Regions from separate parts of the Streptomyces sp. NBC_01017 genome, predicted to be linked through region 2. Evidence: riboswitches for the same ligand, from Rfam matches in the RefSeq annotation. Region 2 holds a riboswitch; each other region holds the start of a gene.
The links. A riboswitch is a leader RNA that binds a small molecule or an ion and turns the genes downstream of it on or off. The one in region 2 is predicted to bind cobalamin.
Positions count from the first base shown of each region.

Region 1: linked by a shared signal. The riboswitch ahead of OG331_RS18220 (ribonucleoside-diphosphate reductase subunit alpha) and the one ahead of OG331_RS12405 (energy-coupling factor ABC transporter permease) in region 2 are both predicted to bind cobalamin.
Region 3: linked by a shared signal. The riboswitch ahead of metE (5-methyltetrahydropteroyltriglutamate--homocysteine S-methyltransferase) and the one ahead of OG331_RS12405 (energy-coupling factor ABC transporter permease) in region 2 are both predicted to bind cobalamin.

Region 1 is NZ_CP108683.1:4,038,529-4,041,798, forward strand. It holds gene OG331_RS18215 (ATP-binding protein) at 1-869, opposite strand, end outside; cobalamin riboswitch at 1,130-1,304, shown strand; gene OG331_RS18220 (ribonucleoside-diphosphate reductase subunit alpha) at 1,428-3,270, shown strand, end outside.
Region 2 is NZ_CP108683.1:2,671,665-2,674,934, reverse strand. It holds gene cbiQ (cobalt ECF transporter T component CbiQ) at 1-377, opposite strand, end outside; gene OG331_RS12410 (energy-coupling factor ABC transporter substrate-binding protein) at 384-764, opposite strand; gene OG331_RS12405 (energy-coupling factor ABC transporter permease) at 776-1,477, opposite strand; cobalamin riboswitch at 1,507-1,693, opposite strand; gene OG331_RS12400 (Pls/PosA family non-ribosomal peptide synthetase) at 1,882-3,270, shown strand, end outside.
Region 3 is NZ_CP108683.1:1,523,385-1,526,654, reverse strand. It holds gene metE (5-methyltetrahydropteroyltriglutamate--homocysteine S-methyltransferase) at 1-1,666, opposite strand, end outside; cobalamin riboswitch at 1,845-2,039, opposite strand; gene OG331_RS07370 (3-hydroxybutyryl-CoA dehydrogenase) at 2,290-3,159, opposite strand; gene aceB (malate synthase A) at 3,156-3,270, opposite strand, start outside.

The DNA.
Region 1 (3,270 bases), 1.4 Mb from region 2:
CGCCGGATGATGTTGTCCCGGTTCTGTTCGAGGCCGTCGCCGAGGAGAGCCTCCTCCAGTCCGTCCGCGATGACGACCGGTTTGTCGTCGGCGAGCAGTTGCTGCCAGACCCGCTCGGTCTTGGTGCGCGCGAGGATGCCCCGGGGTGCCTCCTCGATGAAGCGCTCCTTGGCCATGCGTTCGAAGTTCAGGTCGCTGTCGCCGTTCGCGTCCCGCAGCCGGATCGGCACAGGTACGGCGTTCTGCTCCGCCAGCAGTTCGGTGAGCCGTACCAGGACGGCGGTCTTGCCCACGCCGACGCCGCCGACCAGCAGATAGGGCCGGCGCGTGTTGCGCTCGCGCAGCCGTTCGGCGATGACCCGGGCGATCTCCTCCCGGCCCACGATCTCCGTGGCGTCCGGACCGGCGGTGAGGACCAGTCGGTGGGGGTCGTCCCGCGCCTTGGCGAGATAGCGCCGTTTGGTCCACCGGTACCACCAGAACAGAAAGAGCGCGGCGGCGAGCGACGCGGCCAGCACCGGACCGAGGAAGCGCAGCACGGTGTCGAATCCCTCATTGCCCTCCCGCCACTTCTCGAAGCCGGTCGTCCTGCCCCAGATCAGGATGTACAGGCCCTCCACGACCCACGCGAGCACGGCGAGCGCGGCCACCGTCCAGATGGCCCGGGTGACGTTGGTGTAGGTGAACCACCGGCGCCACTTCCTGGGGCGGGTGGTGCCGCCGCGGGCCTCCAGGCGGATCGCCAGCCGGTGCCAGTGGCCCGTGAACCCCTGCCTGAGCCAGGCGCCCGCCCGTCTCGGAGCCAGCGTCGCCATCGGCGCGTTGCGCGGCCGGTCCTTGCCGGGCGGGTGACGGACGACCCTCGTCATGGCGCGTGTCCTTCCGAGAAGCGTTCTCGAAACGGAGCGACCGCGGGGCACCGACACCTATCTCCATGGAAGCACTCCCGGAACCCCCCGCAACCCGGCGGCCCTCGGCGAGATCACCGCCCGGGCCTGCCTCCAGGACGGCGATCCACGAACGTCCGGGCTTCGTCCGCACCCGGGCGGGCCGGAGCCCGATCCCGCCCCTCGCCGACATCACGCTCCTCACCCACAAGTTGACGCTCTGAAACCAGCACGACACAACATCTGGGGGTGGCGTGGCGGGTGAGCACAAGATGTATGCTCATGCTCGCTGTCGTCGCAGGGGAATCCGGTGCGAATCCGGAACTGTCCCGCAACGGTGTACTTGTGCATGTCTGTTCCCAGGAGCGGCGTGCGCAGGAGTCAGTCCGAGGACCTGCCGACAGCGCGCCCGGCCACCCGGCCGGTGCGCCCGATGTCCGGGCCTCGTGGAATGGGCCGGTGGACGCGACGCCGTGTGCGCTCGTGTGCTGCCCCCTGCCCTCGCCGAGGCCCCCGTGCCGAGCGAGGGAGAGCCCCCACGTGACCATCGCGCCAGCAGACCCGGCCTCAGCCGTTCCTACCGTCCCCACGGACGAGGACGCTCCGGGAACCGCCTTGCTGCGGACCCTGACCGAGCTGACCGCCGACCTCCCCGACGCCGACCCCGGCCGGGTCGCCGCCGCCGCGCTGCGCGGCCGGTCCGCGTTCGCGGACGAGGCGGAGCTGCGCGAGCTGGCCACCGAGGCGGCGGCCGGCCTGATCTCCGAGGACCCCGCCTACAGCAGGCTCGCCGCCCGGCTGCTGACCCTCGCCATCGCCGCCGAGGCCGCCTCGCAGGGCGTCACGTCCTTCACCGGGTCGGTCGCGGTCGGGCACCGCGAGGGCCTCATCGCCGACCGGACCGCCGAGTTCGTGCGCCTGCACGCGGCCCGCCTCGACGCCCTGGTCGACACGGACGCCGACGACCGCTTCGGCTACTTCGGGCTGCGCACCCTGCACAGCCGCTATCTCCTGCGGCACCCCATCACCCGCAAGGTCGTCGAGACGCCCCAGCACTTCATGCTGCGCGTCGCCGCCGGTCTCGCCGAGGACGACACCGCCCGGTCGGTGGACGAAGTCGCCGCGCTCTACCGGCTCATGAGCCGCCTCGACTACCTCCCCTCCTCCCCCACCCTCTTCAACTCCGGCACCCGGCACCCCCAGATGTCGTCCTGCTACCTCCTCGACTCCCCCAAGGACGAGCTGGACTCCATCTACGACCGCTACCACCAGGTCGCCCGCCTCTCCAAGCACGCCGGCGGCATCGGTCTTTCGTACTCCCGTATCCGGTCCCGGGGTTCGCTGATCCGCGGCACCAACGGGCACTCCAACGGCATCGTCCCGTTCCTGAAGACCCTCGACGCCTCGGTCGCCGCGGTGAACCAGGGCGGCCGGCGCAAGGGGGCCGCCGCGGTCTACCTGGAGACCTGGCACTCCGACATCGAGGAGTTCCTGGAGCTGCGCGACAACACCGGTGAGGACGCCCGCCGTACGCACAACCTGAACCTCGCGCACTGGATCCCGGACGAGTTCATGCGCCGGGTCAACGCCGACGAGCCGTGGTCGCTGTTCTCGCCGTCGGACGTGCCGGATCTCGTCGACCTGTGGGGCGAGGAGTTCGACGCGGCGTACCGCAAGGCGGAGGCGGCCGGGCTCGCGAAGAAGACCATCCCGGCACGTGACCTGTACGGCCGCATGATGAGCACCCTCGCGCAGACCGGCAACGGCTGGATGACCTTCAAGGACGCCGCCAACCGCACCGCCAACCAGACGGCCCTGCCGGGCCATGTCGTCCACTCCTCCAACCTCTGCACGGAGATCCTGGAGGTCACGGACGACGGGGAGACGGCGGTCTGCAACCTGGGGTCGGTCAACCTCGGCGCCTTCGTGAACACGATGACCGGCGACATCGACTGGGAGCGGCTCGACTCCACCGTCCGCACGGCCGTCACGTTCCTCGACCGTGTCGTCGACATCAACTTCTACCCGACCGAGCAGGCGGGCCGGTCGAACGCCAAGTGGCGGCCGGTCGGACTCGGCGCGATGGGGCTGCAGGACGTCTTCTTCAAACTGCGCCTGCCCTTCGACTCGGCCGAGGCGAAAGCCCTGTCCACCCGGATCGCCGAGCGCATCATGCTCGCCGCCTACGAGGCCTCCGTCGACCTGGCCGAGCGCAACGGCCCGCTGCCGGCCTGGGAGAAGACCCGTACCGCCAGGGGTGTGCTGCACCCCGACCACTACGGCGTCGAGCTGACCTGGCCGGAGCGCTGGGCGGCCCTGCGCAGCCGTATCGCCACGACCGGCATGCGCAACTCCCTCCTCCTCGCCATCGCGCCCACCGCGA
Region 2 (3,270 bases):
GACATGGGGGTGGTGAAGGCGAACAGCAGCACCCCGAGCGAGGCCGCCGAGGTGCGCAGCAGCAGTTCCCCGGCCCGCAGCGGGCCGTCGTCCGCGAGGGACACGAAGCCTTCCGGCCCGCCCACCTGGACGAGCAGGGTGACCGCGCCGGTCACGCAGAAGCCCAGCGGCACGCGGTAGGCACGCCACAGCCGCCGGCCCGGCACGCCCGCCGGGCCCAGCAGCACCACGAGGGACGTCAGGAGCACCAGGGCCGCGCCCGGCCAGGGCGGCAGTGAGATCGCGAGCAGGGTGAGACCGAGCCCGAGCACGGCCTTGTCCACGGGGTGACGGCGGCGCCAGCGACTGCTGTGCGCCGCCGCGTCGATCGGCAGCACGAGGGATCAGGCCCTTTCGGCCGTGGACTCCTCGGCGGTCGCGGCGCCACCGGCCGCGCTCTCGGCGTCCCGCGCCCGCTCCAGCGCCCGCTGCTCGCCCTGCCGCCGGCCCCGGTGCACGCCGAAGTAGTAGGCGAGGACACCGGCACCGAGCGCCGCCTGGAGGGAGAACAGCGCCGATTCGATCTCACCGGACGGCGGCTCGTACAGCGGCGAGAACCACGGCTCGTAGTCCGGCTCGATCTCGGTGATCGCCGATTCCGCCTCACCGTCGGCGCCCGTGAACGGCTCCTCCTTGTGGTCGCCGAGACCCAGGGCCAGCGGCAGGACCGCGAGCGCGGCCACGACGATCAGCAGCAGGACGTTGATCTTCGTGTTCCTGCTCATCGGGCTCTTGCTCATCGGGCCACCGCCTCGGTCTCGGTCCGGGACTGCTTCTTGGCGAGGAGCACGCCGAGCCGGGTCAGCTCGCCCTTGCTGGACTGCACCAGCAGCCGCATCACGAGCACCGTGAGCAGTCCCTCGCTCACCGCGAGGGGGATCTGGGTGACGGCGAAGATGGAGCCGAACTTGCCGAGCGCGCCCAGGAATCCGCTGCTCGGGTCGGGGAACGCGAGCGCCAGCTGGACGCTGGTGACGCAGTAGGTGGACAGGTCGGCGACGAACGCCCCGAAGAACACCGCCACCATCAGCGGCACGTCGTAGCGGCGCAGCAGTTTGTAGATCGCGTATCCGGCCCAGGGGCCGACGATCGCCATCGAGAAGACGTTGGCGCCGAGCGTGGTCAGGCCACCGTGCGCGAGCAGCAGCGCCTGGAAGAGCAGGGTGATGGTGCCCAGTACCGCCATGATCGGTGGCCGGAAAAGGATGGCGCCCAGCCCGGTGCCGGTCGGATGCGAGCAGCTGCCGGTCACCGAGGGCAGCTTCAGCGCGGACAGGACGAACGTGAAGGCTCCGGAGGCGCCGAGGAGCAGCGTGCTCTCGGGGTGCTCCCTGACCTCACGGGTGAGCGAACGGACTCCGTGGACTACGAACGGCGCGGACGCGACGCCCCAGGCGACCGCGTGCGCCGGCGGGAGGAAACCCTCGGCTATGTGCATGGCTCAGCAGACCCTCTCCAGCACCTCGTGGATGGTTGACGCGCCTTGGCCGGTCTCCTGGCTGACGGGTACCACCGCCCGTGCTCCGCCTTCCCGGGTCCCGAAGGACCCAGTGGCTGCCCGTGAGGGCCAGAGCCGGACTTCCCGATTCACAGTGGCGAGGGCCGCACCGGCATCACACCGGATTTCCCGTTCACCAAGGCGTGGTGACAGTAGTGCCCGTACAGCGTGGCTGACAAGCGCGCCTCGGGGGCGTGAAAGGGGCGTTCGCCCGCTCCATGGCCCGGGCGCGCGGCCCGACGACTCCGCAACCGTGTGTAAACCCTGGGTAACCGAATGCGGATCACTTACCAGAAGTTTGTGAATGCGGTGATCTGTCCGCGTTTCGGTGCCGAATCAAGTGCATGGAGGAATCCACGGCCCTGCTGGACGGATGCGGTGAACCGGCCGGCATCGAGAGAACCCTCGCCGCGGTGCTGGCCGAAGTCGTGCGGAGCGAGCAGGTGCCGGTCGACGGTCACTTCTTCGACGACCTGGGCGCCGACTCGCTTGTGATGGCGCACTTCTGCGCACGAGTCAGGAAGCGCGCGGATCTGCCGTCGGTGTCGATGAGGGACGTCTATCGGCACCCGACGATCAGGAGCCTGGCGACGGCGCTCGCGGATGCCGAGCCCATGCCCCGGTCCGAACCGGCGGCCGCGGTCACGGCACCGGAGGCCCCGGCCCCGGCCCCGACCGCGGCGGGCAAGCGGCAGTACGTCCTGTGCGGGGCCCTGCAGTTCCTGGCCTTCATGGCGTACCTCTACCTCCTCGCCTTCGGCACCGCCCTGGGCTACGGGTGGATCTCCGCCGGATCGGGCGCACTCGATGTGTACCTGCGCTCGGTCCTGTTCGGAGGTGCGGCCTTCCTGGCTCTGTGCGTCCTCCCCGTCCTCGTGAAGTGGACCCTCGTAGGCCGGTGGAAGCCTCAGCGCATACCCGTCTGGAGCGTGGCGTACGTCCGCTTCTGGATCGTCAAGACGCTGGTGCGGGCGGATCCCATGGTGCTGTTCAGCGGCTCCCCGCTCTACCTGCTCTACCTCAGGGCACTGGGCGCGAAGGTCGGGCGGGGCGCCGTGGTCCTCTCCCGGAACGTGCCCGTGTGCACCGACCTGTTCACCATCGGTGACGGCACAGTCGTCCGCAAGGACTCGTTCTTCCCCTGCTACCGGGCGCACGCCGGACAGATCCAGACGGGCCCCGTCACCATCGGCAGGAACGTGCTGGTCAGCGAGGCCACCGTCCTCGACATCGACACATCGCTCGGCGACGGGGCCCAGCTCGGGCACGCCTCCTCACTGCACCGCGGGCAGGCGGTGCCCGACGGCGAGCACTGGCACGGGTCCCCGGCGCAGCGGACCGACGTGGACTACCAGGTGGTGGGCCAGGCCCGCTGCGGCGCGGTGCGCAGAGCGACCCACAGCGTTCTGCAACTGCTGGTCGCGCTGGTCGTGTACGTACCCCTGGCGGTCGGCGGTGTGGCCGCGCTGCTCGTGGAGGTCCCGCAGCTCAGCACGGCTCTGGATCCGGGACCCGCGGTCTTCGCCGACGGGTCGTTCTACATCGAGGCCCTGGCGATGTCCTTCGTGCTCGTCTTCGGCGCCGTACCCGCCGGTCTCCTCGTCCTGACCGCCCTTCCGCGCCTGCTCAGCCTGACCATCACGCCGGGCAGGACCTACCGTCTGTACGGCTTCCACTTCGAGGCGCACCGGACGATCACGCTCCTGACCAACTGGCGGTTCCTGAAGCGTCTG
Region 3 (3,270 bases), 1.1 Mb from region 2:
GGGCGTACCGCGTCCAGCGCACCGTCATCGGCTCGGGGCGGGAGATGTCGCCGGCCAGGATCGGCGGACGGACGTAACGGGTGCCGTAGGACTGGACCCAGCCGTGCTGCGTGGCGAGGTAGCCGGTGAGCTGCTCGGCGAAGTACTGGACCATGTCGTTGCGTTCGGCCTCGCCGTGCACGAGGACGTCGATCCCGGTCTTCTCCTGGAAGGAGATGACCTCCTGGATCTCGGCCTTGATGCGCTCCTCGTACCCCGTGGCGTCGATTCGCCCGGCGCGCAGGTCGGCGCGTGCGCTGCGCAGTTCGCCGGTCTGCGGGAAGGAGCCGATGGTGGTGGTCGGCAGCAGCGGCAGGCGGAGATGGGCGCGCTGCGCGGCGGCCCGTTCGCCGTACGGCTGTGAGCGGCGGGTGTCCGCGTCCGTGACCGCCGCCGCCCTGGACCGGACGGCCGGGTCGCGGGTGATCGGCGAGCCGGCGCGGGACGTCAGGTCGGCCCGGTTGGCGGCGAGTTCGGCGGCGATGGTGTCGGTGCCCTGGGCGAGGCCCTTGGCGAGGGTGACGATCTCTGCGGTCTTCTGCCTCGCGAAGGCCAGCCAGCGCAGGACCTGTGGCTCGATGTCCCGCTCCAGGCCCGTGTCCAGGGGCACATGGAGCAGGGAGCAGGAGGCGGCCGCGTCGACCCGGTCGGCCAGCCCGAGCAGGGTGCCCAGGGTGGACAGGGACTTCTCCAGGTCGTTGACCCAGATGTTGCGGCCGTTGACCACGCCGGCGACCAGGCGCTTGCCGGGCAGTCCGCCGACTGCGGCGAGCGCGTCGAGGTTGGTGGCGGCGGCCTCGGTGAAGTCCAGCGCCAGCCCGTCGACGGGGGCCTTCGCCAGCACCGGCAGGGCGTCGCCGAGCCGGTCGAAGTACGAGGCGACCAGCAGCTTCGGGCGGTCGGTGAGGGCACCCAGATCGCGGTAGGCGCGCTCGGCGGCGTTCAGCTCGGCCGGGGTGCGGTCCTGCACGAGGGCGGGCTCGTCCACCTGCACCCATTCGGCGCCGGCCGCGCGCAGGTCGGCGAGGACCTCGGCGTACACCGGCAGCAGGCGGTCCAGGAGGGTGAGCGGCTCGAAGTCCGCGGCGACCCCGGGCGCGGGCTTGGCGAGCAGCAGGTAGGTGACTGGGCCGACCAGAACGGGGCGGGCGGTCAGACCCAGCGCCAGGGCCTCCTTCAGCTCGGCGACCTGCTTGGCCGAGTCGGCCGTGAAGACGGTGTCCGGGCCCAACTCCGGCACCAGGTAGTGGTAGTTCGTGTCGAACCACTTCGTCATCTCCAGCGGCGCCACGTCCTGCGTGCCGCGGGCCATGGCGAAGTAGCCGTCGACGGTGTCGGCCTCGACGGCGTCCCGGTGACGCTCGGGGATCGCGCCGACCATGACGGTGGTGTCCAGGACGTGGTCGTAGTACGAGAAGTCGCCCGTCGGGACCTCGTGGATGCCGGCATCGGCCAGCTGACGCCAGTTGGCGGCGCGCAGTTCGGCGGCCGTGGTGCGCAGGGCGTCGGGCGTGACGCGGCCCTTCCAGTAGCCCTCGATCGCCTTCTTCAGTTCCCGGTTCGGGCCCTGGCGGGGGTAGCCGTACACGGTGGCCCGTGCTGCCGCGGCTGCGGACTTCGTGGTCACGGAGATCTCCTTCGCGAGATGAATCCCTGGGATCCCGGGGACGGGACGAGAGCGCGAAGGGGCGACGAACCGGACGGGCAGAGCGTGCGCGGCTGGGCACGGTCGTCCGCCTGGTATGTACGCCGACCCGCCCTCGAGGTCACCGGGATGTCCGCGCACGAGTTGTCCGCGCGCGGGCAGTTGGCAGGTCTTCGGACTCGCGGGCACGTCCTCCTGACCGGAGGACACCTACTGGCCGTCGCTTCCCAGGCCCTTTCGTCGGGCCCAGTGCGGATGACGGCGGTCGCTCCCACTCACCGCTGCGGGGCAGTCCCGGATTCCCACCGGGTTCCCTCTTGCGACGCATCCCACCTGGCGGGCGGGGCGAACCAGCTGCACCGGCCAGCCTACGGGGTGGCACCTCGGAGGGAGGACGGCGTCCGTCATTCGGATCGTGAAATGGGACACCCGAGTGCCGGGAGTGCCCGGCAGTTCCCCGAGTTCCCCGAGCGTCCCTGGGGTCGCAACGCCACAGGGCGGGAAGCGCGCCGCATCCGCGCCTCCCGCCCTTCCCCCGTGTGCGCCGCGGGAACCCTCACTCCCGGCGGCGACGCGGGCCCCTCAGCCCGCGTCGTACCAGGCCCTCAGTCCTGGTCGTGGATGTGGAACCCGCGGCCGGTCTTCCGGCCGAGCAGTCCCGCCTCCACCATCCGCTGGAGCAGCGGGGGAGGCGCGTAGAGGGGTTCCCTGAACTCGTCGTAGAGCGACTCGGCGATCGAGGCGACGGTGTCGAGGCCGATCAGGTCCGCGAGCTTCAGCGGGCCCATGGGGTGGGCGCAGCCGAGCTCCATGCCCGTGTCGATGTCGGCGGCGGTGGCGAAGCCGGACTCCGCCATCCGGACCGCGGACAGCAGATACGGGATGAGCAGGGCGTTGACGACGAAGCCTGCCCGGTCCTGGGAGCGGATGACGGTCTTGCCGAGCGCGCGGGTCGCGAAGTCCTCGACGGCGGCGATGGTCGTCCCCGACGTGTGCAGCGAGGTCACGACCTCCACCAGGGGCAGCACCGGCACCGGGTTGAAGAAGTGCAGGCCCACCACCCGGTCCGCCCGGCCGGTCGCCATGCCGAGCCGCATGACGGGGAGTGAAGAGGTGTTGGTCGCCAGCACCGCCTCCGGGTCCTCGACGATCTTGTCGAGCGTCGCGAAGACCTCGGTCTTGGCGGCCGGGTTCTCGATGACCGCCTCGACGACGAGCTGCCGGTCGGCGAGATCGTCCAGGCTGCCGCTGAAGACCATGCGGGCGAGGGCGTCCCGCGCCGCGGCCTCCTCCAGCTTGCCGCGGCGCACCGCGCGGTCGAGCGATGCCGCCACCCGGTCCCGTGCCGCGCGGGCCGCGACCGCGTCCACTTCGCAGACCACGGTGTCGAGCCCGGCCCGTGCGCACACCTCGGCGATCCCGGCCCCCATCAGCCCGCCGCCGACCACCCCGACGCGCCGGATGCCCCCGCTCACGCGCCGGCCTCCGTCCGCTTCACGAGGTGCCGGGTGTACGCGTCCGGGGTGAAGAACTGCGGCAACTCGCCTGCCAGCGCCGTCCGTTCGAACAGGGCACGGATCTCGTCG